DNA from 2 places in the Actinoplanes sp. NPDC051537 genome. Region 1 is predicted to be linked to the other one. Evidence: predicted binding sites of a transcription regulator. Region 1 holds the regulator's gene; the other holds the start of a gene.
What was found. Region 1 encodes HrcA, which represses chaperone genes, less so after heat shock. Its sites were predicted from a motif close to GGTTNGCACNCTCNNNNNGAGNGTGCNAACC; they were not measured.
Positions count from the first base shown of each region.

Region 2: groES (co-chaperone GroES) is a predicted target of HrcA. The motif match lies at 2,491-2,521, and genes of this name have one in related genera.

Region 1 is NZ_JBVJIU010000018.1:141,925-157,677, reverse strand. It holds gene hemW (radical SAM family heme chaperone HemW) at 1-670, shown strand, start outside; gene ACZ6TB_RS37220 (DUF4870 domain-containing protein) at 709-1,344, opposite strand; gene hrcA (heat-inducible transcriptional repressor HrcA) at 1,504-2,526, shown strand; gene dnaJ (molecular chaperone DnaJ) at 2,541-3,683, shown strand; partial or broken gene ACZ6TB_RS37205 (DUF4241 domain-containing protein) at 3,783-3,935, opposite strand; gene ACZ6TB_RS37200 (hypothetical protein) at 3,913-4,068, opposite strand; gene ACZ6TB_RS37195 (FMN-dependent NADH-azoreductase) at 4,402-5,034, opposite strand; gene ACZ6TB_RS37190 (MarR family winged helix-turn-helix transcriptional regulator) at 5,137-5,736, shown strand; gene ACZ6TB_RS37185 (nitroreductase family deazaflavin-dependent oxidoreductase) at 5,733-6,122, shown strand; gene ACZ6TB_RS37180 (hypothetical protein) at 6,227-6,538, opposite strand; gene ACZ6TB_RS37175 (GH12 family glycosyl hydrolase domain-containing protein) at 6,653-7,345, shown strand; gene ACZ6TB_RS37170 (alpha/beta hydrolase fold domain-containing protein) at 7,417-8,217, shown strand; gene ACZ6TB_RS37165 (IclR family transcriptional regulator domain-containing protein) at 8,207-9,010, opposite strand; gene ACZ6TB_RS37160 (amidohydrolase family protein) at 9,020-10,426, opposite strand; gene ACZ6TB_RS37155 (CaiB/BaiF CoA transferase family protein) at 10,628-11,743, shown strand; gene ACZ6TB_RS37150 (citryl-CoA lyase) at 11,797-12,576, shown strand; gene ACZ6TB_RS37145 (DODA-type extradiol aromatic ring-opening family dioxygenase) at 12,579-13,442, shown strand; gene ACZ6TB_RS37140 (hypothetical protein) at 13,439-13,801, shown strand; gene ACZ6TB_RS37135 (quinone oxidoreductase family protein) at 13,798-14,757, shown strand; gene ACZ6TB_RS37130 (sigma-70 family RNA polymerase sigma factor) at 14,746-15,564, opposite strand; gene ACZ6TB_RS37125 (carboxymuconolactone decarboxylase family protein) at 15,689-15,753, shown strand, end outside.
Region 2 is NZ_JBVJIU010000020.1:114,048-129,800, reverse strand. It holds gene ACZ6TB_RS39060 (ABC transporter ATP-binding protein) at 1-173, shown strand, start outside; gene groL (chaperonin GroEL) at 331-1,977, opposite strand; gene groES (co-chaperone GroES) at 2,049-2,363, opposite strand; gene ACZ6TB_RS39045 (class I SAM-dependent methyltransferase) at 2,635-3,774, shown strand; gene ybaK (Cys-tRNA(Pro) deacylase) at 3,851-4,336, shown strand; gene ACZ6TB_RS39035 (sugar ABC transporter substrate-binding protein) at 4,704-5,813, shown strand; gene ACZ6TB_RS39030 (ATP-binding cassette domain-containing protein) at 5,967-6,782, shown strand; gene ACZ6TB_RS39025 (sugar ABC transporter permease) at 6,779-8,035, shown strand; gene ACZ6TB_RS39020 (ROK family transcriptional regulator) at 8,067-9,242, shown strand; gene ACZ6TB_RS39015 (molybdopterin-dependent oxidoreductase) at 9,413-11,341, shown strand; gene ACZ6TB_RS39010 (WhiB family transcriptional regulator) at 11,508-11,897, opposite strand; gene ACZ6TB_RS39005 (response regulator transcription factor) at 12,108-12,956, shown strand; gene ACZ6TB_RS39000 (DUF5319 domain-containing protein) at 12,978-13,373, opposite strand; gene guaB (IMP dehydrogenase) at 13,496-14,983, shown strand; gene ACZ6TB_RS38990 (GuaB3 family IMP dehydrogenase-related protein) at 15,000-15,753, shown strand, end outside.

The DNA.
Region 1 (15,753 bases):
GCGCGAGGCCGGGTTCGAGCACGTCAACCTCGACCTGATCTACGGAACGCCGGGCGAGACGGCGGACGACTTCGCCGCGTCGCTCCGCACGGTCGTCGACGCCGGTGTCGACCACGTCAGCGCGTACGCCCTGATCGTCGAGGACGGCACCCGGATGGCCGCCCGCATGCGCCGCGGCGAGCTGCCCTTTCCGTCCGACGACGTGGCGGCCGATCGCTACCTGGCGGCCGAGGCGGCGCTGACCGAGGCGGGTTTCGGCTGGTACGAGGTGTCCAACTGGGCGACCAGCGAAGCCGCGCGCTGCCGGCACAACCTGCTCTACTGGACCGGCGCCGACTGGTGGGGACTCGGGCCGGGCGCCCACAGCCACGTCGGCGGGGTGCGCTGGTGGAACGTCAAACATCCGGCGGCGTACGGGCAGAAGCTCGCCGCCGGGGTCTCGCCCGGGCACGCCCGGGAGATCCTCACCGACGAGGACCGTCGCGTGGAGGACATCATGCTGCGGGTACGCCTGCGCGACGGCATCCCGCTGGCCCGGGTCGACGCGGCCGGCGCCGAGCGGGCGCTGGACGACGGGCTGCTCGACCGCGAAGCGTACGGGCGCGGGAAGTTGATTCTGACCTTGCGCGGCCGCCTGCTGGCCGACGCCGTGATCCGTGACGTCGTGTGAGAGGTGAATGCGCCGGGCCCCCGACCCGGCGCTGCCACCTACTTGATGATCTGAACCGTCATCGGGTAGTTGTACGGCTCGTTGTTGCTGGCCTTCACGCCGGCGATGACGCCGAAGATGATCGCGATGAGCCAGGCCACCGGGCCGATGATGAAGCCGATGACCAGGCAGGTCGTCGCCCATCCGACCAGCGCGATGATCGACCAGAGGATCTGGAAGTTCAGCGCCTTGACCGCCTCGGCGCGCACCACCGGGGACTGGTTGCCCCGGGCCAGAAGCACGATCAGCGGCACGATCCAGCCCGAGCAGCCACCACCGAGGAAGGCGCCGGCCGCGCCGCCGAAGTGGTTGATCAGGATCCAGTTCTTGTCGTCGAGACCGGAACCGGGCGGCGCCGGGTTGTAACCGCCGCCGCCGTACGGCTGCTGCGGCGGGGGGTTGTAGCCGCCACCGGGCGGCGGGTTGTATCCCCCACCGGGCGGCGGGTTGTAGCCACCGGCCGGCGGCTGGTTGTAGCCACCGGAGGGCGGCGGCGCGTAACCTCCCGGCGGCGGGGGCGGTGACGACGGCGGCGGTGTCGAACCGGACGTCGGCTCGTTGCCCCCATAAGGGTTGAACGGCGCGGTGGGGTCGTTAGGGCTACCTTCACCGGGCGGGCGAGGTGGTTCAGTCATGGCTGACACCGTAGGACCGCAGCTCAATACGGTCGAGGGCGACATGCGGTACGAGTCGATGAATAGACAGTCCACTCGATCATCGCGTTGCCGCGCGCGGCGACGTAGACTGGCACTCTGTCATGGGGAGTGCCAGGTGCGTACCGAGGGAGGGGTCATATGAGTCTGGATGACCGCAAGCTCGAAGTGCTGCGGGCAATCGTCGAGGACTATGTCGAGACGCAGGAGCCCGTGGGCAGCAAGGCCCTGGTCGAGCGGCACCAGCTCGGCGTCTCCCCGGCCACCGTGCGCAACGACATGGCCGTGCTCGAGGAAGAGGGCTACATCCGCCAGCCGCACACCAGTGCCGGCCGGGTGCCCACCGACGCGGGCTATCGCCTGTTCGTCGACCGCCTCTCCAAGGTCAAGCCGCTCAGCCCGGCCGAGCGCCGGGCGATCGAGCGCTTCCTGATCGGCGCCGTCGACCTCGACGACGTGGTGCATCGCACGGTGCGGCTGCTCGCCCAGCTGACCCGGCAGGTCGCCGTCGTGCAGTACCCGTCGCTGGCCCGCTCGAGCGTGCGCCACCTCGAGCTCGTGCCGATCTCCACGACCCGGCTCATGCTCGTGATGATCGCCGACACCGGCCGCGTCGAGCAGCGGCTGGTCGAGCTGCCCGGGCCGGTCCCCGCCGACGACGTGACCGATCTCCGCCGCAAGGTCAACGAGAAGCTCGCCGGGCAGCGGCTCGCCGACACCCCGCCGCTGGTGCAGGGCCTGGTCGACGACTGCCCGCCCGGTCACCGCGGCACGATGGCGTGCCTGGCCAGCGTGCTGCTCGAGACCCTGGTCGAGCGCAGCGAGGAGCGTCTCATGCTCGCCGGAACGGCGAACTTGACACGGGGCGGTGTGCTGGACTTCCAAGGCACGCTGCGGCCGGTGCTCGAGGCGCTGGAGGAGGAGGTCATCTTGCTCAAGCTCATCGGTGACCTCGAGCCGAGCAAGACGCGCGTCCGGATCGGCGACGAGAACGAGATCGACAACCTGCGGTCGACGTCCGTGGTCAGCACGGGTTACGGCCCGGGCGCGACTATCGTGGGTGGGCTCGGTGTGCTCGGCCCCACCCGGATGGACTACCCCGGCACCATCGCCACGGTGCGCGCGGTGGCACGCTACGTCGGCGACCTGCTGGCACAGAATTGAGGACTCCGAACCCCGTGGCCAAGGATTACTACGGCATTCTCGGCGTGAGCCGGGAGGCGACCGACGACGAGATCAAGCGCGCCTATCGCAAGCTGGCTCGGCAGTACCACCCGGACGTCAACCCCGATCCGGAAGCGCACGAGAAGTTCAAGGACATCAACGCGGCGTACGAGGTCCTCTCCGACGACCAGAAGCGGCAGATCGTCGACCTCGGCGGCGACCCGCTCGCGCCCGGTGGCGGCGTGGGTCCCGGTGGCGCCGGCGGTCCGGGCGGCCCGTTCGTCGGCTTCCAGGACATCATGGACGCGTTCTTCGGCACCGCCGCCGGTGGTGGCGCCCGTGGTCCGCGCCCGCGCACCCGGCCCGGCGCCGACGCGATCCTGCGGCTCGAGCTCGACCTGGTCGAGACCGCCTTCGGCGTCGAGGCGCCGATCACGGTCGACACGGCGGTGCTGTGCACCCAGTGCTCCGGCGCCGGCACCGCGCCCGGCACCCACCTGGCCACCTGTGAGACCTGTGGCGGCCGTGGCGAGGTGCAGAGCGTGCAGCGCACGTTCCTCGGCCAGGTCGTCTCGTCCCGCCCCTGCTCGACCTGCCAGGGCCACGGCACGATCATCCCGCACCCCTGCCCGACCTGCGCCGGCGACGGCCGGGTGCGCACCCGCCGCTCGCTGACCGTGAAGATCCCGGCCGGCGTCGAGGACGGCATGCGCATCCGCCTGGCCCAGCAGGGCGAGGTCGGCCCCGGCGGCGGCACGGCCGGCGACCTGTACGTCGAGATCCACGAGCGGCCGCACGACGTCTACTCCCGCAAGGGCGACGACCTGCACTGCCGCGTGACGCTGCCGATGACGGCCGCGGCGCTCGGCACCCGCCTGACGATCAAGACGCTCGACAGCGAAGAGGCCATCGAGGTCAAGTCGGGCACCCAGCCGGCGTCGACGCTGCGGATTCGCGGCAAGGGCGTGCCGCACCTGCGCGGTCAGGGCCGGGGCGACCTCTTCGTGCACCTGGACGTGAGGACGCCGACCAAGCTGACCGCCGAGCAGGAGCGCATGCTGCGCGAGTTCGCCAAGACCCGCGGCGAAGACGTGGCCGAGCTGAGCAAGCAGGGCGGGTTCTTCAGCCGGATGCGCGACGCCTTCAACGGTCACTGATCCGGGTACGCTCCGTCGCCCCACCCGCTCGGCCCTTTCGTGGCCGTCGAGCGTGGTCCGGCGGGGATCGAGCAGGCCGGGGAGGTCCTCCCAGACGTCGGTGAGGCGCTCGCGGTTGTCCTCGTCGACGAAGCCCGCGGGGCCGGCGTCGACCCCGAGCCCGAAAAACTCGCCCGCGCCGAGGTCCAGCGGGTCCTGACCGGCGGAGGGGGCCAGGCCGTAACAGCCGTCACCGCCGGAGATGTCGAGCACCGCCGTCGCGCAGGAGAACGACCGTGTAGGGGGCGCCGGACTGGTCTCGTGCTTCGGCGGCCGCCCGCGAGATCGGATTGACGAGGCCGTCGTCCCAACCGTCGGCGTATACCGCCGCGAGCGTCGTTCCCATGGCCGGTGATCCTTGAAGGCGGACGACCTCTGGCGCGTATAGGTGAGCAGAGCTGCGCGTGGGCCGCCCGGTCGGCGGGCGGCCCGTCACGGCCAGCAGCGGTCAGGCGGTCCGGCGGGCGCTCATCGGGCGGGCGGCCCGTCACGGTCAGCAGCGGTCAAGGCGGTCCGGCGGGCGCTCATCGGGTGGGCGCACATCGGGCGGACGGCCCGTCACGGTCAGCGGGCGGTCGGCCGGCCTTTCAGCGGGCGGTCGAGCCAGCGACCAGCGGGCGGTCGGCCGGCCTTTCAGCGGGCGGTCAGGCCGGCGATCAGCTGGCGGTCCAGCGGGCGGTCAGCGGGACGCGAGGGTGCGGCCCGCGTGGCCGGCGGCCTCGTGGGCGGCCTTCTTCAGCAGCTCGGCGGCCTCCAGGAACGGGTCCATCGCCGGGTTGACGCCGGCCAGGGTCAGCTCCCGCTCGACCAGGGTGAGGTCGGCGCCCCAGACGTCGGCGACGATGCGGCGCAGGTATGCGGTGTTGTGGTCCCAGCCCTCGCGGGGGGTGCCGGGGCCGTAGCCGCCGCCGCGGGTGGTCAGCACGATGGCGGGCTTGCCCTCGAGCAGGCGCTCGCCCTGGCTGCCGCCGGCGATGGCCAGGTCGATCCAGACCTTGGCGTGCTGGGAGACGCCCCAGTTGTAGAGCGGCAGGGCCAGGATCACGGCCTCGGCGTCGCGCAGCTCGGCCGCCAGCGTGGCGCTCAGCTCGGCCGCCGCGCGCTGCTCCTCGGTGCGCTGCTCCTCGGGCGTGTAACCGGCGTGGATGCCCGCGGCCCAGGCGTCGGCGGGCAGGGGGTCGGCGCCGACGTGGCGGCGCACGAACGTGGTCTCCGGCCGGACGGCCAGCCACTCGGCCTCGGCCAGGTCGGCGAGCTCGCTGCTGGCCGAGTGCGGGCCCATGATGCTGGCGTCGATGCGAAGAACGGTCACGGCGATAGCTCCCTGATCTGGGGGTGTTGAATGTTCAACACCGCCTCGTCCTGAAGCTTGCCACGGCCGGTGTTGAATGTTCAACACGGGTACCCTGTAGTGGTGACAAACACCACGACGCCGACGCCGGACGACGAGGTCTTGTGGCTGACCGACGATGAGCGCGGGGCCTGGATGACCCTGATCTCGCTGCTGATGACGCTGCCGACCGCGATCGACACCCAGCTCAAGCGCGATTCGGGCCTGAACTTCTTCGAGTACTCGATCCTCTCCGCGCTCTCCCGGCCGCCCGGTCGTCCGGTGCGGATGAACGCGTTGGCCCTGTTCGCGGGCGGTTCGGCGTCACGCCTGTCGCACGCGGTCAGCCGGCTCGAGCGGCAGGGCTGGGTGCGGCGCGAGGTGCGCGACGGCGAGGTCCGCTGCACCGAGGCGATGCTCACCGAGAAGGGGTTCGCCATGCTGGCCGGGGCCGCGCCGGGGCACGTCCGCGAGGCCCGGCGGCTGGTCTTCGACGCCCTCACGCCGGAGCAGGTGGGTCACCTTCAGCTGATCACCCGCCAGCTCCTGCAGGCGTCCGGCCCCGAGGTCGCGGTGGCACTGGACCAGGCGATCGCCGAGGCGGCGGTCGAGGGGGAGGCGGCCATCGACCGGGTCATCGTCGGGGCGGCGGCCGATTCGGCCTGCACCGAGCACCGCGATTGAGAAAGATCCGCCGGGCGTGGCTCTGGCTGGTCAAGAACACGCTCAACCGGGTCACGGTCCGGATGGCCCGCGCGGGACGCGGTCCCTTCGCCCTGGTGCGCCACGAGGGGCGAAAGACCGGGCGGCCGTACGAGACCCCGCTGCTCCTGGCCCGGATCGGTGACGACTTCGTCGCCGAGCTCACCTACGGCCCGGACGTCGCGTGGTATCGCAATGTCGAGGCCGCCGGTCGCTGCCGGGTCGTCGTGCGCGGGGTGGAGTACGAGATCGATCGGATCGAGCCGTGCCCGCCGGAGAAGGGGCTGCGCGCTTTCGGCAATCCGGCCGCGACGGTGCTGCGACTCATGCGTCGGCGTGAATTCCGATTGCTGTGCCGAAAGGCATAGCGGTACCACCGGGCCGCGCGAGAGTCGCGCTGCGGCCGTTCGTGGCAGAGGGTCGCGGTGCTCGGCGGGACTCGTGCCGTCGCGTACCTCCGCGTGAATTTGAATCAGATTTTTGCTCGCGCCCGATCGATCAGCAGGGGCATGAGCTCGCCGCGCCAGGTGTCGAGGTGGACCTGGCCCGAGGACATGCCGCCGTGGGCGAATTCGGCGCGGTAGACCGACGGCGAGATCTCGGTCGCGAGATCGACGCCGACGATGCGGTTGAAGGCGTTGTAGAGCATGGCCTCGGCCTCGCCGAGCGTGGGCGGCAGATAGGTGCCCTGCAGGTGATCGCGCATTGCCTGCCAGACCCAGGGGTCGCCGCGCAGGCCCCAGCGGTCGGGTTCGGGGTCGAACAGGTCGTCGGTTTGCTTCATGAGATCAGGTTGGCACCGCTCGGGTCGTGCCGCACGCCGAGTTGACAGATCGACTATCATCTATGTTTTCGAGCCGGCGTTCCACTCCCCGGCGCTGGGAAGTGGAGGCCTTTCGTGCTGCGTTCCGCCCGCCTCGCCATCGGGGCATTCGTCGTCGCGCTGACCCTGTTGTTCACGGCCGGGACCGCGCAAGCCGCGGTGTGGTACTCGACCGACCGCTGGGGCACCTGGTCGAGCAATGGGTACACGCTTTACAACAACGTCTGGGGATCGGGGTACGGGCCGCAGACCATCTGGGCCAACTCGGTCGGCAACTGGGGCGTGTGGGCCAATCACCCGAACACCGGCGGCATCAAGTCCTATCCGAACGCGACCCGCTACATCGGGCGGTCGGTGAGCTCGCTCGGGTCGCTGAGCAGCTCGTTCAACGTGACCGTGCCGACCAGTGGGGTGGCATTCACAACGGCCTATGACATCTGGTCCGCGGACAATGCCCACGAGATCATGCTGTGGATGAACCACTACGGCGCGGTCGGCCCGCTGGGAACGCTCCAGACGACGGCGACGGTGGGCGGCCACACGTGGCGGATCTACCGCGGCTCGAACGGGGCGAACAATGTGTACTCGTTCGTGCGCACCGGCAACACGGGGTCGGGGACGGTCAATGTCGCGGCGATTGCGCAGTGGATCCGCTCGGCGGGCTGGTTCGGAAACGTGACGATCGGCAACGTGCAGTTCGGTTACGAGATCACGTCATCGTCGGGCGGAAAGGACTTCGTGACGAACTCGTTCTCGGTGAGCGGCTGACCCGTTCAGCGTGGGGAGGGGCCGCGGGGGGATCGCCCAAGCCCGAGCGGCCGGTGGTCGAGAATGGGCCGATGAACGATTTTCAGCCCCTCCCCGAACCGCGCTCGACGCTCACCCACGCCGGGTGCGTGGTCTCGGTGCCGGTCGGGTATCGCCCGCTTCAGCTCGATCTCCATGTGCCGCCGGGGGAGGGTCCGTTTCCGGTCGTGCTGTGGATCCATGGCGGGGGCTGGATCAGCGGCAGCCGGGTGTGGACCGTGGATCAGCGGTTCCACGAGCGCCTGGTGGCCCGGGGCTACGCGGTCGCCGACGTCGACTACCGGCTGGCGCTGGAGGCCACCTACCCGGCGCAGCAGGCCGATGTCGAGGCGGCGATCCGCTGGCTGCGGCACCACGCGGCGGCGCTGCGGCTCGACCCGGGGCGCTTTGCCGCACTGGGGGAATCGGCCGGCGGGCAGCTCGCGGCGATCGCGGGGCTGGCCGGGTTCGGGGAGACCGCGATCCAGGCGGTCATTCTCTGGTACGGGCCGGCCGACCTGTCCACGCTGCGCAACCAGGACGACCCGTTCACGAGTCCGGCCCTGCTGCTCGGCGGTCCGCTGAGCGAGCGCACGGCGTTCGCGCGGATCGCCAGCCCGCTGCACAACGTGCATCCGGACGCGCCGCCGTTCCTGCTCGTGCACGGGACCGAGGACGAGGTCGTCCCGTTCGCGGAGGCGGTGGGCTTCGCCGAGGCGCTGCGGAAGCAGGGCGTGCGCTGCGACGTGCTGCCGGTCGAGGGCGCGGGACACGTCTTCGTGGGCGCGAAGGTCGAGGTCGGCACGCTGACCGAGGCCGGCGCCGACTTTCTCGACGACGTGCTCAGACGGTGACGGCGGGGACGGCCGCGGTCCGGGACCAGTCGTGGCTGATGTCGGCGGCGGCGCGCAGCAGGCGGGGCAGGTGCTCCTCGAGCAGCGTCTCGACCGACGTCTCGGCGGCGTGCACGGTCACGTTGATGGCGGCGACCACGTTGCCGTCGCCGTCGCGTACCCCGGTGGCGATCGAGCGGACGCCGGGCGCCAGGTCTTGATCGGCGAGGGCCCAGCCCTTGGCCCGCACCTCGCGCAGCGCCGCCTCCAGCTCCTCGGCCGACGGCTGCCAGCGCGCGGTGACGCCCGAGCGTGAGCCCTCCCCGAGCACCCGCGGCAGCTCGGCCGGGGGCAGGGCGGCGAGCAGCACCTTGCCCATCGAGGTGGCCGGGGCCGGGAAGCGGGTGCCGATCGTGACGGCCAGGGTGACGATCTTCGGGACCGCGACCCGGGCCACGTAGACGATGTCGCCGCCGTCGAGCTGGGCCATCGACGTCGACTCGTTGGTCTGCGCGACCAGCCTCTCCATGTGCGGGCGGGCGACGTCCCACATGCTCAGCGCGTTCACGTACGCCATGCCGAGCTCCAGGACCCGGGGAGTGAGCGCGTAGCCCCGCGCCGCCGCGCGCACGTAGCCGAGGGCCTCCAGCGTGATGAGGATGCGGCGGACCGTCGGCCGGGCCAGGCCGGTCTGCCCGGCGATCTCGCTGAGCGTCATGGCCGGCGTGCCGGGGCGGAAGGAGCGCAGGACATCGAGGCCGCGAGCCAGGGCCTCGATGAAGTCGGGCCCGGCGCCCCTTCCGCTATCGGTCATGACGGGACCCTACTTGGTGTACTGGTAGGGGTTGTGCAGGATGCGCGCCTCGGGGATGTCCGGGTTCATGCCACGCTGCCAGGCGTCTTCGCCCATCGTTTCCCGCAGGTACGCGATGGTGGCGTCCACCTTGGCGCGGGCGGCCGCGAGATCGGTGCCGACCAGCCGGCCGTCCCGCTTCACGATGCGGCCGCCGACGACGACCGTGTGCACGTCACCGCGCTGCGCCTGGAAGACGACATGCCCGTACGGGTTGAGCACCGGGAACATCGCCGGCGACGCGTCGTTCTTGATCAGCACCACGTCACCCTGGCGGCCGGGCGTGAGCGCGCCGATCGACGAGTCCATGCCGAGCGCCTTGGCCCCGCCGCGGGTGCCCCAGTCGACGACCTGCTCGGCGCGCAGCGCGTGGTGGGTGACCGTCTCCTTCTTGCCGTGCGCCTCCTGGTGCTCGCGGACCCGGTCGGCGCTGAGCGTGGTGCGCATCGCCGAGAAGAGGTCGCCGCTCCACCACACGCTGGTGTCCATCGAGAGCGACACCGGGACGTCGTGCTTGCGCAGCTGCCAGGTGGGCGGGTAGCCCTGGCCGGCGCTCTGCTCGCTCTCGGTGGAGACCGACACCGAGCCGCCGGTGGCCGCGATCCGGTGGTACGAGTCGCTGCTCAGCGAGGCCGCGTGCACGTACACGGTGCCCGGGGTCATGAAGCCGTTCTCGTACATGAGCCGGATGCCGTCGTCGTTGGTGGCGCCCCAGACGCCGGCGTGGGTGGTGACCGACGCGCCCAGCTCGCGCGCGACCTCGAAGGCCGCCTTCTCCTGGAACTCGGGGGCGCCGGGGATGTCGAACGCCATCTGGAAGCCGGCCAGCTTGCCGCCGTCGATGCGCCGCCGGTAGAAGTCGCGGAAGGCGTCGGAGGTCGACCACTCCCAGGGGCCCTGCTGGATGTTCCCGTACGCGAGGACGAAGCGCCCGGGCACGGCCTCGAGCGCGTCGACCGCGGCGTCGGCGTGGTCCGTGGTCTGCAGACCGTGCGACCAGTCGACGGTGGTCGTCACGCCGGAGTCGATGGCCTCGATCGCGCCGAGCAGGTTGCCGGCGTAGATGTCCTCGGGCCGGAACAGCTTGCCGGACTCGAGGTAGTACCAGACGAAGTATTGGGTCAGGGTCCAGTCGGCGCCGTAGCCCCGCATGGCGGTCTGCCACATGTGCCGGTGGGTGTCGACCATGCCGGGCATCACGATCCCGCCGGTCGCGTCGATCTCGACGGCGTCGTCGGGTGCGGCCAGGCCCGGGCCGACCTCGGCGATCTTGCCGTCGACGACCAGCACGTCGGCGTCGGTGAGCACGGTGTGCGCGTCGTCCATGGTGAGAACCAGGCCGTTTCGGAAGACCACCGGCCGGTCGCTGTCGCTCATCGCCCATCCTTTCGAGGGTTTCCGGACCACTGTCCGCACTGCGGGCAGGGCGAGTGGCGTCAGTGTGCTCCCGGTCACCTACCTGGTCAATAGCCTGTTTCAGTTTTGTAAAGACGCCGTTGACAGGGCTGGTCGGCGAGGGCAGTCTGATCGGGCGGACGAGTGTCCGCAGAACGGGCGGTAATGATGGCGCAGGGCCCATTGAACGGTCTGCTGGTCGCGGATTTCTCGCGGATCCTGGCCGGGCCGTACGCGACGATGCTGCTGGCCGACCTCGGCGCGCAGGTGATCAAGGTGGAGGGCCCGGGCGGGGACGACACCCGCACCTGGATGCCGCCGGTGCGGGACGGCGTCTCGACGTACTACCTCGGGATAAACCGGAATAAGAGGTCGATCGCCCTCAATCTGAAGGACGCGGACGACCTGGCCGCCGCCCGCGAGCTCGCCCGCCGCGCCGACATCATGATCGAGAACTTCAAGCCGGGCGGTTTGTCGAGATTCGGGCTGGACTATTCGTCCGTCTCGTCGGCGAACAGCAAGATCATTTACGCCAGCATCAGCGGTTTCGGCTCGGGCGCCGGCGCCGAGATGCCCGGATACGACTTGATGGTGCAGGCCATTTCGGGGCTCATGAGCCTGACCGGCGACCCGGACGGCTCGCCCTACCGCGCCGGCATCTCCGTCTTCGACGTGATGGCCGGCATGCACGCGACGATCGGCATCCTGGCCGCGCTGAACCACCGCGCGCAGACCGGGCGCGGCCAGCACATCGAGGTCAACCTGCTCAGCTCGGCGCTGTCCGGCCTGGTCAACCACTCCAGCGCGTACGTCGCCGGCGGCACGATTCCCTTCCGGATGGGCAATGCACATCCAAGCCTCTTCCCGTACGAGCCATTGCCCACCGCCGACGGCGAGCTGATCGTGATCGCGGGCAACGACGGGCAGTTCCGCAAGCTGTGCCAGGTGCTCGACCTGCCCGACCTGCCGGACGACCCGCGCTTCTCCCGCAACCAGGACCGGACGGCGAACCGGGAGGCGCTGCGGCCGATCCTCGTGGAGCGGCTCGCCAAGCGCGGCAAGGACGACTGGTTCCGCGACCTGCTCGCGGCCGGCGTGCCCTGCGCGCCGATCAACACCATCGACGGCGGCGTGGCGCTCGCCGCCGAGCTGGGCCTGAACCCGGTGATCGACGCGGGCGGCGTGCCGGCGGTGCGCAACCCGATCACGTTTTCCGAGACCCCGGCGGCGTACGAACTGCCGCCGCCCGGGCTGGATGAGCACGGTGAGGAGATCCGCGCGTGGCTGATGAGCCGCTAACCGGCGCCTGGTCCTCCGGACGGCGCGGAGAACCCGCGAAAAAGGGTGAAGAGTTGAGGTTCCCGACGGGGCTTGGCACGTCGACACCCGAGACGATCTCGCTGCTGGGCCAGGATCTCGCCGCCGACCTGATGGGCAAGGTCGGGTTCGGCGAGCTCGCGTACTGGCTGGTGGCCGGGCGGCGGCCGACCGCGGGGGAGACGCGGCTGTTCGAGGCGGTGCTGGTGGCGCTGGCCGACCACGGGTTCACGCCCACGGCGATCGCGGCCCGTCTCACGTACCTCTCGGCCCCGGATTCCCTGCAGGGCGCGCTCGCGGCCGGCCTGCTCGGCGGCGGCTCCCGGTTCCTCGGCGTGACCGAGGACTGCGGCCGCTTCCTCGCCGACACCCTGGTCGAGGCCGGCACCGAGCGGGACTACGACGTGATCGCGCTGGAGGCCGTGCGCAAGGCCCGCGAGCAGCGCCGCTTCGTCCCCGGCCTGGGCCATCCGGTGCACAAGGAGCAGGACCCGCGCACCCCGGTGCTGATCGCGATCGCCGAGGAGGAGGGCCTGCGCGGCCCGCACCTGCGGCTGTTCGAGGCGATCGGCCGGGTCCACCCCCAGGTGCTCGGCCGGACGCTGCCGCTCAACGGCGCGGGCGTGTGCGGCGCGGCGCTCGCCGACCTCGGGCTCCCCACCGACCTGCTGCGCGGCTTCGCGCTGCTGGCCCGGGCCGCCGGACTGCTCGGCCAGCTGGCCGAGGAGCGCCGCCGCCCGATCGCGAACGACATCTACCTCGCCGTCGACCGGAACGCCGTCTACGAACCCCTTCCCGGATCCCGAGAGGACTGACTATGGCCAGCATCGTCGCGGTCATCGCCTCGACCCACCATCCGTTCTACTACCGCGCCAGCACCTCCACCGGCGAGGACCGGCCGCCGTTCGCGGACGAGTGGGTCCGGAAGATCACCGCGTTCCGGGAGACGCTGACCCGGGCCAACCCGGACGTGCTGGTGATGGTCGGCTCCGACCACTTCCACCAGCTGTGGCTGGACAACATGCCGCAGTTCCTGGTCGGCAAGGCGCCGTTCTACGACGCCAACTGGTACAACGAGGAGCGCGAGTTCGGCCTGCCGCGGATGCTGCTCAAGGGCCAGGAGGACCTCTCCGCGCACATCCTGCGGGCGGGCCTGGACGAGGGCTTCGACCTGGCGTTCAGCAACGAGCTGCGGATCGACCACAGCGTCACCTGCCCGATCATCACGCTGCGGCCCGAGGCCGACCTGCCGATCGTGCCGATCTACACCAACATCTTCGCGCCGCCGTTGCCGCAGCCGAAGCGGTTCGTCGCGCTGGGCGAGGCCATTCGCCGGATCGTCGAGGAGTGGCCGTCGCACCTGCGGGTGGCGGTCATCGGCACCGGGCACCTGTCGCTCGAGCTCGGCGGTCCGCGGCAGTTCGGCCCGCACGGCCCCGACCCCGAGTTCGACCGCAGGGCCGTCGAATGGATCGCGAGCGGCGATCTCGACAGCTGCCTGCGCGAGGTGTCGCTGGACAGCCTGCACGCTCCCGGCAACGCCACCCACGGCTTCATGGACTTCATGCTGATGATGGGCGTCGCCGGGGCCGGCGCGAAGGCCGACTACGTCGACAGCCTCGATCTGTTCCACACCATGGAGGCCTACTTCACCTGGTACCCGAACGGAGTTCCGGCATGAGCAAGTACCTGCTGAACAAGTTCCTGTACACGGTGGACCGCGATCCTGACCTGGTCGAGCGCTACCGGTCCGCACCACGGGAGCTGGTGCTGTGGTGGGAGGAAGAACGGGCGAACACGGTGCTCAACTGCCTCACCGGCGAGGCGAGCACCTGGCAGCGCTTCACCGACGAGGAGCGCGCGGCGCTGATCGGGCACGACCACTGCAAGCTGTTCGAGCTGGGCGCGCACCCGTTCCTCACGCTGACGCTGTTCATCGCGATGTTCGAGCGGGACAACACCGAACCACTGGAATATCAGAAGGCGTACGGCGCCCGCATGGCCCACTTCGCGCTGCCCTACCCGGACATCGCGACATGATCCCCGCGGCCGTCCTGCGGATCTGCGGCCGGCCGCCGGCGCTGGAGAAGCGGCCGGCGCCGGTGCCGGGCGCGGGCGAGGTGCCGATCACCGTGGCGGCGGCGCCGATCACCCCGCTCGACGTGTTCTGCGCCAGCGGCACCAGCTACTTCGGGGTGCCCGCCACGCCGTACGTGCCGGGGGTCCAGGGGGTCGGCTACCGCGACGACGGCACCCCGGTCTGGTTCGCCACGTCGGCCGGCATGCGGCCGGGCGACGGGAGCATGACCGCGGCGGTGTCGGTGGCCCATGTCGACGTCGTGCCGCTGCCGCGCGGGGTGCCGCTGCCGCTCATCGCGGCGCTCGGGCTCTCGGCGGTGGCGGCGCATTCGGCGCTCACCCGGACCGGCGGGCTCACGCCGGGCGAGACCGTGGTCGTGCTCGGCGCCGGCGGCGTGGTCGGCCAGGCCGCCGTCCAGCTGGCCCTGCTCTCCGGGGCGGGCCGGGTGGTGGCCGTGGCCCGATCGCCCGAGGCCTGCGAGCGGGCGGTCCGGCTCGGCGCCGTGGAGGCCGTGCGGCTGCGGCCCGACGACGACCCGGCGTCGCTCGCCGACCGGATCCGCGACGCGTCCGGCCCGGCCGACCTGGTGCTCGACCCGGTCTTCGGGGTGCCGGCCGCGGCCGCGCTGCGGGTGCTGCGCCCGGGCGGCCGGCTGGTCAACCTGGGCAGCTCGGCGGCGGCGACCGCGCCGATCGACTCGGCGACGCTGCGCAGTGGCTCGCTGCGGGTGCTCGGCTACACCAACAACGCGCTGTCGGTGGCGCAGCGGGCCGAGTCGCTGGCCGAGGTGGCCGGCTACGCGGCGGCCGGCCGGCTCACCGTGGCGCACGAGGTGGTGCCGTTCGCCGACGTCGCCGAGGCCTGGGCGCGGCAGGCCTCGGGCGACACGAACGGGCGGCTGGTGCTAGTCCTCTAGCGGCACGATCGACAGGGCCATCAGCCGCGCCGGGTCGGTGACGGCGCTGATGACCGTGATGCGGCCCTCGACGATGGTGAGCCGCAGCACCGCCCGGCGTTCGTCGCCGACGATCACCGCGACGCCGAGCGTGCCGTCGATGAGGGCGGCCCGCGCGGCCTGGGCGCGGCCGGCGAAGAAGCGGGCCACGACCTCGGCGCCGCGGTCCTGGCTGACCGGGCCGATGCGCATCTCGACGTCGGGATCGAGCAGCGTGAGCAGCGTGCCCATGTCGCCGCCCCGGGACGCGGCCAGGAACGCGTCGACGATCGGCCGGTCGGCCGGGGTGTCGGCGGCGGGCGTGGCCCGGACCCGGCGGCGGGCGCGGCTGGCCAGCTGCCGGGCCGCGTCGGGGGAGCGGCCGACGACCGGGGAGATGTCGTCGAACGAGACGCCGAACATGTCGTGCAGCACGAAGGCGAGCCGCTCGGCCGGGGTCAGCGTCTCCAGCACGACCAGCAGCGCGAGCCCGACCGAGTCGGCCAGCACGGCCTCCTCCTCGGGGCTCGGCACGGCGGCGGGCGGCTCGGCGACGTACTCGTCCTCGCGCCGGGCCGTGCGCTGACGCAGCATGTCGAGGCAGACCCGGCCGACGACCGTGGTCAGCCAGGCCGCGAGATTGTCGACGCGGTCGTCACCCGTACGGCTCAATCGCAGCCATGCCTCCTGCACCGCGTCGTCCGCCTCGTTGACCGAGCCGAGCATGCGCAGCGCCACCGCCCGCAGCCGGGGCCGGTTCTGCTCGAACCGCGCTGCCAGGTCATCCATGCGATTTCTCCCTATATGTGACTTGCGCCACGTTGGTCACATTCGCCGTCCGCTCCTCGTCATCCCTCCGACGAACGAAAACGCGCCGATGTGACGGCGCCACGCGAAATCGAGGAGAAGGATCATGACAGCTCGGATCGAGAACCCCGCCGGTCTGCTCCCGGACGCCGTCAAGGCGGTCAACTTCCT
Region 2 (15,753 bases), on a different contig from region 1:
ACGCCGACCGGGTGGCGGTCGTCGAGGACGGGCGCATCACCGAGCTGGGCTCACACGACGAGCTGGTGGCGGCGAACGGCCCGTATGCGTCGCTGTGGCGTTCCTGGCACGGCGAGCGCACTCCGGACGATACGGATGAATCGCTCGCGGAAGAGGCGGGAGCGAGGCGCTGAGGCGGGCGCGGGGGCGCGCTGAGGCGGGCGAGGCGCTGAGGCGGGCGGCGGGCGGGGGGCGCGCTGAGGCGGGCGGGACGCTGGGGCCGGGCGCGGCGCTGGGCGGAAAAGCGGAAGGGCGCGCCGAGTGGCGCGCCCTTCCGGAACAGCTGACTGCTCAGAAGCCGGGGCCGTGCTGGTGGCCGTGGCCACCGTGGCTGTGCCCGTGGCCGCCCGCGGCCGGCTCCGGCGCGGCCGGCTTGTCGACCACGAGGCTCTCCGTGGTCAGCAGCAGGCCGGCGATCGAGACGGCGTTGGAGACCGCGTTGCGGGTCACCTTGACCGGGTCGATGATGCCGGACGCGGCGAGGTCGACGAACTCGTCGGTCGCCGCGTTGAGGCCGTGGCCCCAACCCAGCTCGGCGACCTTGCCCACCACGACGTAGCCGTCGTGGCCGGCGTTCTGCGCGATCCAGCGCAGCGGCTCCACCAGCGCCTTGCGGACGATGCCGACGCCGATCGCCTCCTCGCCGGTCAGGCCGAGGTCGCCGTCGAGCTCGGAAACGATCTGCGCGAGGGCGGCGCCGCCGCCGGGGACGGTGCCCTCCTCGACGGCCGCCTTGGTCGCCGCGATGGCGTCCTCGATGCGGTGCTTGCGCTCCTTCATCTCGACCTCGGTGGCCGCGCCGACCTTGATCACCGCGATGCCGCCGGAGAGCTTCGCGAGGCGCTCGGAGAGCTTCTCGCGGTCCCAGTCGGAGTCGGACGCCTCGATCTCCTTGCGGATCTGCGCGACCCGGTCGGTGACCTCGGACGTCTTGCCGCCGCCGTCGACGATCGTGGTGTTCTCCTTGTCGACCACGACGCGCCGGGCGGTGCCCAGCATGTCGAGGGTGACCTGGTCGAGCTTGTAGCCGAGCTCGGGGGCGATGAGCTCGCCGCCGGTGGCGATCGCCATGTCCTGCAGCATCGCCTTGCGCCGGTCGCCGAAGCCGGGCGCCTTCACCGCGGCGACCTTGATGGTCTTGCGGATCGAGTTGACCACCAGGGTGGACAGGGCCTGGCCCTCGACGTCCTCCGCGATGATCAGCAGCGGCTTGCCGGTCTGCAGAACCTTCTCCAGCAGCGGGAGGAGCTCCTCGATGCTGGCGATCTTCTGCGTCGTGATCAGGATGAACGCGTCCTCGAGGGCGGCCTCCTGCGACTCGGCGTCGGTCACGAAGTTCGGCGAGATGAAGCCCTTGTCGAACTGGAGACCCTCGGTGACCTCGAGCTCGGTCAGCATGGCCGAGCCCTCCTCGACGGTGATGACGCCGTCGCGGCCGACCCGGTCCATCGCCTCGGCGATCAGCTCGCCGATCGTCGAGTCCTGGGCCGAGATGGTGGCGACGTTGGCGATCGCCTTGTGGTCGTCGACGTCGACCGCCTTGGCCAGCAGCGCCTTGGAGACGGCCTCGGCCGCCTTGTCCATGCCGCGCTTGAGGCCGAGCGGGTTGGCGCCCGCGGTGACGTTGCGCAGGCCCTCGCGGACCAGCGCCTGCGCGAGCACGGTCGCCGTGGTGGTCCCGTCGCCGGCGACGTCGTTGGTCTTCGTCGCCACCTCCTTGACCAGCTGGGCCCCGAGGTTCTGGTACGGGTCGGAGAGCTCGATCTCCTTGGCGATGGTGACGCCGTCGTTGGTGATCGTGGGCGCGCCGAACTTCTTGTCCAGGACGACGTTGCGGCCGCGCGGGCCGAGAGTGACCTTGACCGTGTCGGCGAGCGTGTTGACGCCGTGCTCCAGCAGGTGCCGGGCGTCGTCAGAGAAGCTGAGAATCTTCGCCATGTATAGGTCCCTTCACGCACCACCGCCCTGGCCCGGTAAGCCGGGCCAGGGCGGCAAGCACTGTCAGTAGGTCACTTCTCGATGACCGCGAGGACGTCGCGGGCGGAGAGCACCAGGTACTCCTCGCCGGCGTACTTGACCTCGGTGCCGCCGTACTTCGAGTAGAGGACCGTGTCGCCGACCTGGACGTCGATCGGAACGCGGTTGCCCTTGTCGTCGATCCGGCCCGGGCCGACAGCGAGGACGGTGCCCTCCTGCGGCTTCTCCTTGGCGGTGTCGGGGATCACGATGCCCGAAGCCGTCGTGGTCTCAGCCTCGTTCGCCTGGACCACGATGCGGTCCTCGAGCGGCTTGATCGCAACCTTGGTCGCGGTAGTCACGGGCATACCCTCCTGGGTACAGGTTTCCGCCGGCCCTGGATATAGGCCGGTCGATGCCTCATGCCACCGGGCGGGGCCGTCGTCGCGGGTGCCGGTCCGCCTGGTGCCTAACCGTCCGCCCGTCGGGGCTTCCGGCTGGCACCCTCATGTTGAGAGTGCTAATCGCGAGGTTATGCCGGAACTAGCACTCCGTCAACCAGAGTGCCAGTGTCGTCACGCCGGGGAGAATGCCTGCGTGACCCCCGAGACGTTAGCCCGGTTGCGGGACCCCGATGGGATGAATGCGCTGGCCGAGGCCGTTTCGGCGGCCGAGGCGAGCGCGGGTGATCCGCTGGCCGCGGCGTCGGCGCTGCGTTCCCGCGGCATCGACCCGGAGCTGGCCGCCGCCGCGCTCACCCAGGTCGAGCTGCGCCGGCGCGCGGTGGCGAAGTTCGGCGCGGCGGCCGAGCACATGTTCTTCACCCGGGCCGGGCTCGAGCAGGCGACGCGGGCGGTGGTGGCGGACCGGCGGGCGGCGCGCCTCGCGGCCGCCGGGGTCGAGACCTTGGCCGATCTGGGGTGCGGGCTGGGCTCCGACGCGCTTGCGGCGGCGCGGGCCGGCATTTGCGTGTACGCGGTGGAAGCCGATCCGTTGACCGCCGGGCTCGCCGCCGCCAACGTCGCCGCCCTCGGTCTCGACGCCATGGTCAAGGTCGAGTGCGCGGACGCCACCACGGTGCCCGTCGAGAACTACGACGCGGTCTTCGCCGATCCGGCCCGCCGGCGGGCCGGTCGTGGCCGGGTGTTCGACCCGAAGTCGTACTCGCCGCCGTGGGACTTCGTGGCCGGCCTCGCCGACCGGGTCCCGCGCACGGTGCTGAAGCTGGCCCCGGGCATCGACCACGACCTGCTGCCGCCGGGCGCCGAGGGGGAGTGGGTGAGCGTCGGCGGCGACCTGGTCGAGGCCGCCTTCTGGTGCGGCCCGCTCGCCGCCACCCCGCGCCGGGCCACCCTGCTGCCCGGGGGCGCCGAATTGGTTGGCACGGGCAACGAAAGGGCGCCGGTCGGCGCGGTGGGGGCGTTCCTCTACGACCCCGACCCGGCGGTGGTCCGCTCGCACCTGGTGGCCGAGTTCGCCGCCACGATCGGCGGCCGGCTCGGCGACCCCGACATCGCGTATGTCTACACCGACGGGGCGGCTCTCACCCCGTACGGGCGCCGGTTGGAAGTTCTTGAAGTCATGCCGTTCTCGCTGAAGCGTCTCCGCGCCCGGCTCCGGGAACGCGGCGTGGGGCGCCTCGAGATCCGCAAGCGGGGTTCCGCCCTCGAGCCCGATCAGCTCCGTCGCGACCTTCGCCTCAGTGGCCCGGAGGCGGCGTCCTTGGTGCTGACGCGGATCGATGGCGCGCCCATGGCACTGCTCTGCCGGGCGTCCTGAGGGGCAGGTTCACCTGCGCAAAAGGGCAAAATGTCCGCTCGTCGGGCGAGAACACGCGCGAGTACATTTCTTTGCCATGGCAAGGAAGCCCGCGGCCGGCACCCCGGCCACCGCCGTGCTGGCCGATCAGCAGGTCGACCACACACTGCACCCCTACGACGTCTCGCCGGACGCGCCGAACTACGGCGCGCTCGTGGCGCTGGCGCTGGGCATCGAGCCCGGGCGGGTATTCAAGACGCTGATCGCCGAGGTCGACGGTTCCCTGGTGGTGGCCGTGGTGCCGGTCACCGGCGAGCTCGATCTCAAGGCGCTGGCGCACGCCGCCGGCGGCAAGCGAGCCGCCCTCGCCGAACGGGCGGCGGCCGAGCGGAGCAGCGGTTACGTGCGGGGTGGCATCAGCCCGCTCGGGCAGCGCAAGAAGCTGCCCACCGTGGTGGACTCGTCGGCGCTCGCTCTTGACCGGATGTTCATCTCGGCGGGGCGCCGTGGGCTGCAGGTGGCCCTCGCGCCCGGTGATCTCATTGCACTTACCGACGCCGTTACCGCCACGATCCGGACATAAGGGATATCAATCCGTGGCCGTTACGACAACGTTACGGGCCGGACGGATCTTTCTCCCGAGAATGGGAGAGATCGGGCACGGGAGTGACTTAGCGTCACTACGTGAGCCACCTGAAGCGATTGCCCGGGACCGGGCTCAGGCTGCGGGAAGGGCCGAAATCCCTGGATCACCGCCGTGTTGCCGGATTGTTATGCCGGGTTACGAGATCCCCGGCGTGCACCGCTTGTGCGACGGGCCGCAACGGGAATACGTTGCCGGGCACAACAAACTAGCTCCTGATCATTCGGCGTCTCGGGGAGCGACACTCCCGGCAGCGCACACCATCGAATCCGATCGAAGGCCCGGATTACCCGAAAGGACACAAGGAATGCGTAAGGGACTGTTCGCTCTTGCCGCGGTCGGCCTGTTGGCCACCGGCAGCATGGCTGCCTGTGGCGACGACAAGGGCAGCGACTCCGGTAGCGGCAGCGGTAGCGGCACTACGGCCACCGGCAAGGTCGGCGTCATCCTGCCCGACACCAAGAGCTCGGCGCGGTGGGCGACTGCCGACCTCAAGTACCTCAAGGAGGCGTTCGACGCCGCCGGTGTCCAGGCCGACATCCAGAACGCCCAGGGTGACAAGACGCAGTTCCAGACCATCGCCGACGGCATGATCTCGAGCGGCGTCAAGGTCCTCATGATCGTCAACCTGGACTCCGGCACCGGCAAGGCCGTGCTGGACAAGGCCAAGGCCGCCGGTATCGCGACGATCGACTACGACCGTCTCACGCTGAACGGCGGCGCGGACTACTACGTGTCGTTCGACAACGTGAAGGTCGGCGAGCTGCAGGGCCAGGGTCTGGTCGACTGCCTCACCGCGAACAAGGCCGTCAAGCCGGTCGTCGCCGAGCTGAACGGCTCCCCGACCGACAACAACGCCACGCTGTTCAAGCAGGGCTACGACTCGGTCCTCAAGCCGAAGTACGACTCGGGCGACTTCGTCAAGGGCCCGGACCAGTCCGTTCCGGACTGGGACAACGCCCAGGGCGGCACGATCTTCGAGCAGATGCTGACCTCGAACAAGAACATCAAGGGCGTTCTGGCGGCGAACGACGGTCTCGGCAACGCGGCCATCGCCGTTCTGAAGAAGAACAAGCTCAACGGCCAGGTCCCGGTCACCGGCCAGGACGCGACCGTTCAGGGCCTGCAGAACATCCTCGCCGGCGACCAGTGCATGACCGTCTACAAGGCGATCAAGCAGGAGGCCGACGCGGCGTCGAAGCTCGCCATCGACATCGCCAAGGGCCAGAAGCCGACCTCGGCCACCGGCAAGGTCACCGACCCGGAGTCGAAGAAGGACGTCGCCTCGGTGCTGCTGACCCCGAAGTCGATCACCAAGGAGAACGTCAAGGACGTCGTGGCCGACGGCTTCGTCACCAAGGACGAGCTCTGCACCGCCGACTTCGCGAAGGCTTGCACGGACGCGGGCATCAGCTGACCCACCACGTTGACGGGCTAGTCCCGAACGGCTGACAACGGCGCCGCTCACGCCTTCGGGCGTGGGCGGCGCCGGAGTTGGGTCCACCCCACCCTTCTCGCCTGTGGCGGAGCCACGACGACGAACCCGGTCACCAAGCGAAGGAGAACCACCGTGGCCGCGACACCCCTTCTGGAGCTCAGCGGAATCGACAAGAGCTTCGGGCCCGTACAGGTGCTTCATGACGTCGGCCTCAGCGTCTACCCCGGCGAGGTCACCGCGCTCGTCGGCGACAACGGCGCCGGTAAGTCGACCCTGGTCAAGTGCGTCAGTGGCATCTACACCATCGACTCGGGCACGGTCACCTTCGAGGGCAACCAGGTGGCGATCCACAGCCCGCGCGACGCTTCCGCGCTGGGTATCGAGGTCGTGTACCAGGACCTCGCCCTCTGCGACAACCTGGACATCGTCCAGAACATGTTCCTCGGCCGCGAGAAGAAGCGGGGCATCGTCCTCGACGAGCCGACCATGGAGCAGATGGCCGGCGACACGCTCGCCAGCCTCTCCGTCCGCACCGTGAAGTCGCTGCGCCAGCTCGTCGCCAGCCTGTCCGGCGGACAGCGCCAGACCGTGGCCATCGCCAAGGCGGTGCTCTGGAACAGCCGCATCGTGATCCTCGACGAGCCGACCGCCGCGCTCGGCGTCGCGCAGACCGCCCAGGTGCTGGAGCTGGTCCGCCGCCTCGCGGACAACGGTCTCGGCGTCGTGCTGATCTCGCACAACATGAACGACGTCTTCGCGGTCTCCGACCGGATCGCGGCGCTCTACCTCGGCCGGATGGCCGCCCAGGTCAAGACCACCGATGTGACTCACTCCCAGGTGGTCGAGCTGATCACCGCGGGCCGGAGCGGCAACATCGGCCTGCCGCCCGAGAAGCCCTCCGACTTCAGCGGCGACGTCGTCGACATCACGCCGGGAGGCGACCAGTGAGCACCACCACGACCACCACGGCCGGCGGCGTCAAGGTCGTCAAGCCGACCGTCGCGGGATACTTCAACGACTACATCGGCCGGGTCCGCGGCGGCGACCTCGGCAGCCTCCCCGCCGTCCTCGGCCTGGTGATCCTCTGCATCATCTTCGGCTCGGCCCGTGACACCTTCTTCAGCGCGCTGAACTTCGCGAACTTGTTCTCGCAAGGCGCCCAGTACGTCTTCATCGCCATGGGGCTGGTCTTCGTCCTGCTGCTCGGCGAGATCGACCTGTCCGCCGGCTACGCGTCCGGCGTGTGTGGCGCGGTCATGGCGATCCTGCTGACCAACCACGGCTGGAACTGGTACACGGCCATCCCGGCGGCCATGGTCACCGGCATCGTGATCGGCTTCGTGCTCGGCTTCCTGGTGTCGAAGTTCGGCATTCCGTCGTTCGTCGTCACCCTCGCCGCGTTCCTGGCCTTCCAGGGCATCCTGCTGAAGCTGCTCGGCGGCGGCAAGAACGTCTCGATCAACGACACCTTCGTGCTGAAGCTGGCCAACGGGAACATGTCGGTGGTGGTGAGCTGGGTCCTCACGATCATCGCGATCGTCGGGTACGCGGCCGTGCAGTTCAACCGGGTCCGCAGCCGCGCCGCCCGCAACCTGGTCACCGACCCGATCGGCATCGTGCTCCTGCGCGTCGGCGCCCTCGCGCTCATCCTGCTCGTGGCGACCGCGATCCTCACCCAGCAGCGCAGCATCAACCCGGTGCTGAACTCGGTGAAGGGCGTCCCGATCGTCGCGCCGATCATCGCGGTCTTCCTGATCATCTGGACCTTCGTGCTCGGGCGTACCACCTATGGCCGGCACGTCTACGCGGTCGGCGGCAACACCGAGGCGGCCCGGCGTGCCGGTATCCCGGTCGACCGGATCCGCATCTCGGTCTTCGTGATCGGCTCGTTCATGGCCTCGATCGGCGGCATCCTGGCCGTCAGCCGGGCCAACTCGGTCGACCCCAACACCGGCGGCAGCAACATCCTGCTGTACTCGGTCGGCGCGGCCGTCATCGGCGGCACCAGCCTCTTCGGCGGCAAGGGCAAGGCCATCAACGCCGTCATCGGTGGCGCGGTGATCACGGTCATCGACAACGGCATGGGCCTCATGGGCTACTCGTCCGGCACGAAGTACATCGTGACCGGTCTGATCCTGCTCGTCGCCGCCAGCGTCGACGCACTGGCCCGGCGCAGAGCGGCCTCGACCGGCAACCGATGAGGGAGATTCCGGGCTCGGGGACGGCACGCTGATGCGGGCCGGCCCCACCCAGGAGGACGTTCGCCGGCACAACCTCGGGACCCTCTTGCGGTACGTGCACGTGCACGGCGCGACCTCCCGGGCGGAACTCACGAGCCGGCTCGGACTGAACCGGAGCACCATCGGGGCCTTGACCGCCGAGCTGACCACCGCGGGACTGGTCAGCGAGGAGGCGCCGCGTGAGACCGGCCGGGCCGGGCGACCTTCGCTGGTTGTCCGGCCCGAGTCGTCCAAGGTCTACGCGTACGCGCTGAGCATCGAGGTGGATCGCCTGCGGGCGGCCCGCGTCGGGCTCGGCGGCCAGATCCTGGACCGGCGGGAGACCGACCGGCCGCGCGGGATGCAGGTGCTCGACGCGGTGCAGCCGCTCGCGGGCTTCGTCCGCGACATGCGCGCGGCGGTGCCCGACGACGCCCGCTACGTCGGCACCGGCGTGGCGGTGGCCGGCATGGTCCGGCGCGACGACGGCATGGTCCGCCTCGCGCCGACGATCGGCTGGGTCGAGGAGCCGGTGGGCGCCGCGCTGCGCTCCGAGCTCGGCGACGCCGGCAAGCTGACCGTCGGCAACCACGCCGATGTGTCGGCGCTGGTCGAGTACGCCCGGGGCGCCGCGGTCGGTTGCGACAACGTTGTCTACCTCTACGGCGACGTGGGCGTCGGCGCCGGCATCATCGCCGACGGCCGGCGGGTGGCCGGGCACGGTGGGTACGGCGGCGAGGTCGGGCACATGGTGGTCAACCCGTACGGCCGGGAGTGCAGTTGTGGCTCGCGCGGGTGCTGGGAGACCGAGATCGGCGAGTATGCCCTGCTCAAGCACGCCGGCCGGGCCGAGAAGACGGGCCGCGAGGCGGTGCTCGACGTGGTCGACGCGGCCGTGCGCGGCGACAGCCAGGCCCAGTTCGCCGTGCGCCAGGTCGGCGAGTGGATCGGCTTCGGCGTCGGGAATCTGGTCAACATCTTCAATCCGGAGGCCGTGATATTCGGCGGCACCCTCCGAGACGTCTACCTCGTCGCGGCCGCGCAGATCCGCAGCCGCCTGAACGCGATAGCGCTGCCGGCCTGCCGCGAGCACATCCGCTTGCGCACGCCCGAGCTCGGGTACGACGCGGCCCTGATCGGTGCGGCCGAGCTGGCCTTCGAACACCTCCTCGAAGACCCCGTCGGCTGAGCGCTTTGGATTGCCGTGCGGCCTGTGGATTGCGGCCGGGAATTGTCGTAGGCGGGTCGTATTCTCACCCCACCCAGTAACGGGTGGGGTTCTGTAGGCACTTCTTATGAAATGGTGACGAGCGGCTCCGGCGTTCGTCGAACGGCCCGCCCGCGGAGCACGATGAGGGTGTGAATCTTTCGGTGCGCGCCGGGCTCTCCGGCGTGGCGGCCGCCGGCGCGGCCGTGGGCGTCGCCGAGGTGGTGGCGGTCTGGACCGGGCCTCTGTCGGCGCCGTTGCTGGCGGTCGGCGGCGTGGTGGTCGACAACGTGCCGCCGGCGGTGAAGGACTTCGGCGTCCAGGTCTTCGGCGTGCATGACAAGACTGCGCTGATCACGGGGACGGCGATCTTGCTCGCGGCGTACGCGTTCGGGGTCGGCGTGGTGGCGGTGCGGCGGTGGTGGCTCGGGCTGATCGGGATCGGGCTGTTCGCGGTGATCGGGGTGGCCGCCGCGCTCACCCGGCACGACGCCGGCCCCCTGGCGGCGCTGCCGTCGCTGGTCGGGGCGGGTGTCGCGGTCTGGGTGTTGCACTATCTGCTGGAACTGGCCGACGCCGAGATCGCGGTGACGGATCGGCTGGTCGCCCTACTCTCCCCCACCCCGGCACTGGGTGGGGTGACGTTACGACCCGGGTACGACAATTCCGACCCGGGCATCCACAGCCCGGCGACGAGTGCGGCCGGCGGCGGCCTTGCGCGCGGACCCGAGCCCGGCCTCGAGCCCGGCCCGCGGCGCGGCCCTGAGCCCAGCCCGTGGCGCGGCCCTGAGCCCGGCCCGTGGCGCGGCCCTGAGCCCGGCCCGCGGCGCGGCCCTGAGCCCGGCCCGCGGCGCGGCCCTGAGCCCGGCCCGTGGGGCGGCCCAGAGCCCGAGCCGGCGCCCGAGCCAGCGCCCGACCCGACGCCCGGCCCCGATCCGGCCGGGCCGCCCGCCCCCGAGCCGGGCAGCGATGGAAATGACGACCACGGGAGCCGCACCGACTCGTACGCGCTGATGAATGCGGAAAGCCGGCGCCGCTTTCTCCGGGCTTTGGGGATCACGGCCGGCGTCGCACTCGTTTCCGGGGTCGGCGGGCGGCTGCTCACCTCGCGCAAGGCGGTCACCAAGGCCCGCAGCGCGGTCGTGCTCCCGGCGCCGCGGCAGACCGCGCCGCCGCTGCCGAGTGGGGTGCAGGCGCCGGGGGCGACGCCCTACATCTCGTCCAACAAGGACTTCTACCGGATCGACACCTCGCTGTACCCGCCGCAGGTCGACCCGGCCACGTGGCAGTTGCGGATCCACGGGATGGTGCGCAACCCGATCACGATCACCTGGGAGCAGCTGCTGCAGCGGCCGATGATCGAGCGGTACGTCACGCTGACCTGCGTCTCCAACGAGGTGGGCGGCGACCTTATCGGGAACGCGCTCTGGCTCGGTACGCCGATCAAGGAGCTGCTCGACGAGGCCGACCCGCTGCCGGGGGCCGATCAGGTCGTGCAGCGCTCGGTGGACGGGTGGACCTGCGGCAGCCCGACGGCGACGCTGCGGGACGGGCGGGACGCGCTGCTCGCGGTGGGGATGAACGGCGTGCCGTTGCCGGTCGACCACGGTTTTCCGGTGCGGATGGTGGTGCCGGGCCTGTACGGGTACGTCAGCGCCTGCAAGTGGATCACCGAGATCGAGCTGTCCCGGTTCGAGGACTTCGACGCGTACTGGGTGCCGCGCGGGTGGTCGCAGCAGGCCCCGATCAAGACCGAGTCGCGGATCGACACGCCTCGCGACGGCGCGCAGCGGGACCCGGGGACCGTCGTGATCGCCGGCGTCGCGTGGGCGCAGCACCGGGGGATCGGGCGGGTCGAGGTGCAGGTGGACTGCGCGCCGTGGGCCGAGGCGACGCTGGCCTCGACGGTCTCGAGCGACACCTGGCGGCAGTGGAGCTACCGCTGGGAGGCGACGGCGGGCAAGCACACGATCCGGGTGCGGGCAACCGACGGATCCGGGCAGACACAGACGAGCACCCCGGCGCCGCCGGCTCCGAACGGGGCCTCGGGATGGCATTCCGTGCAGGTCACCGTGGGCTGAGTGCCATTGGTTGAAGGACGTACAAAGGGTCCGACTCCGTCGCGCAAGTCGCTCATACGGTGGCTTGCATGTCCACCGATGCGGTTGTTGAAGAACCGTCGAACAACGCGTCCCGGCCCCCATCAGGGGACCGGGTCGTCGGGGTGCTGCCTCGTGCCAAGCGGTCTCAGGCCGCCGGCGCTTGTCGCTGTGCCGGTACGGCCGACTTGTGGGGCCGGCCGAGGCGAGCCTCGAGCCGAGCAAGGTCGACACGTCCGTGATGCCGATCGGCGAGGTCCTCCCAGCCGACCGCGAGCAGCCGCAGCCGCTCCGCTTCGCTGAAACCTCCCCAGACCCCGTACGGCTCTCGCACCGCGAGGGCGTGGGCGGCGCACTCGGCTCGCACCGGGCACGCGCCGCACATGGACTTGGCCTTGGCCTCCCGGCGGTTGCGGGACGAACCGCGCTCGCCGTCCGGGTGGAAGAACTGCGCGCTGTCCCGACCACGGCAGAGGCCGAGTCGCTGCCAGTCCCACAGGTCGGCGATGGGCCCGGGCAGTCTGCGAACGTTCGACATCCAACACCCTCCTCGGTAATGAGGGGCCTTGCTCAGGCCTGCCGCGGTGTTACCCCGGTGATCCCCGGCTCACACCCGCATCTTCGATGTCTTCACGAGCCGCATGACATCGACCAAGCAACTGATACTGATCTTTCCCATTTTTTCCATCTAAAGCGCGTAATGCTGCGGCCCTCGCGTGATCTCCTCTGAGAGAGAAGGAGGATCACTGTGCGTACCGTCCTCGTGTGCGTCCGTACCCCGCTGGCGGCCCAGACCGTCGCGTCCACCGCGGCCCGGCTCGGCATGACCGGCGTCGTCCGGACCGCGGTCAGCGAGACTGAGGCCATGATCCGGCTGGCTGAACGGCCGGCCGAAGTGGTCCTCGCCGACACCGCCGTGACCCGTCCCGACAGCGTCGGATTCACCCGGCGCGTACTCGCCCGCGCCCCGCAGGCACAGTTGGTGCTCTTCGGCGCCGAAGACCCGCGGGTCGCCGCGGCGGCCGTCGCGGCCGGCGCCCGTGGGGTCATCCGTGGCGTCGAGCACGATCTGGTCAGCGTCGTCGCCAAGGCGCTGCTGCTTCTCCTGCTGCCGGTCCGGCCGCAGGGCATGCCGATCAACGGAACGAACGCGCAGCCGGCGGGGGTCGCCGGCGGCGCGCGCAACAACAACTCACCGGCGGCTCGCGCCGCCTATCAGAACGGCATCGGCATCGGCTCGCCGAACGCCGCGGCGGTGCCGGCCATGCTGCCGAACTCGCCGATGGTGCCGGCCCAGCGTGGCGACGCGCCGATCGACCCGGCCACCGGCCGGCCGATGGTGGCGTGGCCGGGCAACGAGACCCAGGTCGGGGTGGCCGACCCGGCTCCGGCCGGGCGGCGGCTCACGCTCACCGAGCGCGAGCTCCAGGTGCTGCGCGGGATGGCCGACGGCAAGAGCAACGCGGAGATCGGCCGCGAGCTCTTCGTCTCGGAGGACACCGTGAAGACCCACGCCCGGCGGCTCTTCCGCAAGCTGGGCGCCCGCGACCGGGCACACGCGGTGGCGGCGGGCTTCCGGGCCGGTCTGGTCGCTTAACAACGCACGGGGGACCGGCGACTATTCGTCGTCGGTCCCTTCCGTCAGTGTGTCGTGCACGCCGTCGGCGTAGCCCCGCGCGTACTCCCAGGTCACGTAGTGATCGGGGTCGGGGTCGAAGGCCGGCTCGTGCACGCGCGGACGGCCGCTCGACAACAGGTGGCGCAGGTTGCCGCGAAGCAGATCCCAGTCGAAGTAGTGCGGCTCGTGGCAGTCCTCGCACTCGATGACCAGTCCCCGGATGCCCGTCGGGCTCAGCAGCGCCTGGTAGATCTCCAGGTCGGAGAGGTCCTCGAGGACATCCTGCCGCTCGGCCTCGGTCAGCGGCTCGGTCTCCTCGTCGTCGCCGAGGTCGTCGAGCCCGGCTGCGGGGTCGGTCGGGTCGCCGTTGAAGGGGTCGATGGGCTCATCCTGCACCCCCTTACCGTACTCACCTCTCATCGGATGTGTGGTGGCGCGCACGTCCTGTCCGTCCACGAGAGCGCACCGGCCGGATGGGTACGATGAACCATCCGTCTTCCGGCAGTTAAGGATGCTCCGTGGAAAGCGACTCGGCCCGTACGGTCCCGCTCGGTCTGACCTTCGACGACGTGCTGCTCCAGCCCGGCGAATCGGACATCGTGCCGAGCCGGGTCAACACCAACACCCGCCTGACGCGAAACATCGGCCTGACGATCCCCGTGCTGTCGGCCGCCATGGACACGGTGACCGAGGCCCGCATGGCGATCGCGATGGCCCGCGAGGGTGGCATCGGCGTCCTGCACCGCAATCTCTCCGCCGAGGACCAGGCGGCCCAGGTCGACCTCGTGAAGCGCTCCGAGTCCGGCATGATCACCAACCCGATCACCTGCAGCCCCGACGACACGCTGCGTGAGGTCGACGCCCTCTGCGCGCGTTACCGCATCTCCGGCGTCCCGGTCGTGGACGGCGACGGCACGCTGGTCGGCATCGTGACCAATCGCGACATGCGCTTCGTCACCGACCACGGCGTCAAGGTGCGCGAGGTGATGACCAAGTCGCCGCTGTTCACCGCGCCCGTCGGGGTCAGCAAGGACGACGCGCTCGCCCTGCTCCAGCGGCACAAGGTGGAGAAGCTTCCGCTGGTCGACGAGAGCGGCCGGCTCCGCGGCCTGATCACGGTCAAGGACTTCACCAAGTCCGAGCAGTACCCGCTGGCCACCAAGGACGATCAGGGCCGGCTGCGGGTCGCGGCCGCGATCGGCGTCGGCGACGAGTCCTACAAGCGGGCCCGCGGCCTGATCGAGGCCGGCGTCGACGTGATCATCGTGGACACCTCGCACGGTCACCAGCGCCAGGTGCTCGACATGATCGCCCGCCTCAAGCGCGAGACAAAGACCGACATCGTCGGCGGCAACGTGGCGACCTTCGCGGGCGCCAAAGCCATGGTCGAGGCCGGCGCCGACGCGGTGAAGGTCGGCGTGGGACCGGGCGCCATCTGCACCACGCGCATCGTCGCCGGTGTCGGCGTCCCGCAGATCACCGCCGTGATGGAGGCGGCCCGCGCCTGTCGCGCGGCCGGCGTCCCGGTGATCGCCGACGGCGGCATCCAGTACTCGGGCGACATCGCCAAGGCGATCGTGGCCGGCGCCGAGACCGTCATGCTGGGCGGCCTGCTGGCCGGCTCCGAGGAGAGCCCCGGCGACCTGATCTTCGTGAACGGCAAGCAGTACAAGTCGTACCGGGGGATGGGCTCGCTCGGCGCCATGCAGACGCGCGGCCAGGCGAAGTCGTACTCGAAGGACCGCTACTTCCAGCATGATGTGCCGGAGGAGAAGCTCGTGCCCGAGGGCGTCGAGGGCCAGGTGCCCTACCGCGGCCCGCTGTCGCGTGTGGTCGCTCAGCTGGTCGGCGGCCTGCGGCTGGCGATGGGGTACTCGGGCGCCGAGACCATCACCGACTTGCAGGAGCGCGGGCAGCTCATCAGGATTACCGCGGCCGGTCTCAAGGAGAGCCACCCGCACGACATCCAGATGACGGTCGAGGCTCCGAACTACCACTCCCGATAACAGAGGGCTGAAGAAAATGCGTGACGTCGTGGAGATCGGACTCGGTAAGACCGCCCAGCGCGGTTACCACCTGGACGACATCGCCATCGTCCCGAGCCGGCGCACCCGCGACGTGGACGACGTGTCCACCGAGTGGCGCGTCGACGCGTACCCGTTCAAGATCCCGTGCGTCGCGCATCCGTCCGACGCCACCATGAGCCCGGAATCGGCGATCGCCCTGGGCCGCCTCGGCGGCCTGGGCGTGCTCAACGCCGAGGGTCTCTGGACGCGGTACGAGGATCCCTCCAAGATCCTGGAGGAGCTGGCGTCGCTGGACGAGGACGCCGACGCCACGAAGCGCCTCCAGGAGGTCTACGCCGAGCCGATCCGGCCCGATCTGATCGCCGAGCGGGTGCGGACGATGCGGGACGGCGGCATCACCGTCGCCGTCCGGGTGTCGCCGCAGCACACGCTCGCGCTCGCCCCGGTCGTGCTCGACGCCGGCGTCGACCTGCTGGTCATCCAGGGCACGCTGGTCAGCGCCGAGCACGTCTCGACGACGGACGAGCCGCTGAACCTCAAGGAATTCATCGCCGACCTCGACCTGCCGGTGATCGTCGGTGGCTGCACCGACTACAAGACGGCCCTGCACCTCATGCGCACCGGCGCGGCCGGCGTGATCGTGGGCGTGGGCGCCGACGAGTGGTCGACCAGCGACACCGTCCTCGGCATCCGGGTGCCGATGGCGACCGCGATCGCCGACGCCGCGGCCGCCCGCCGCGACTACCTGG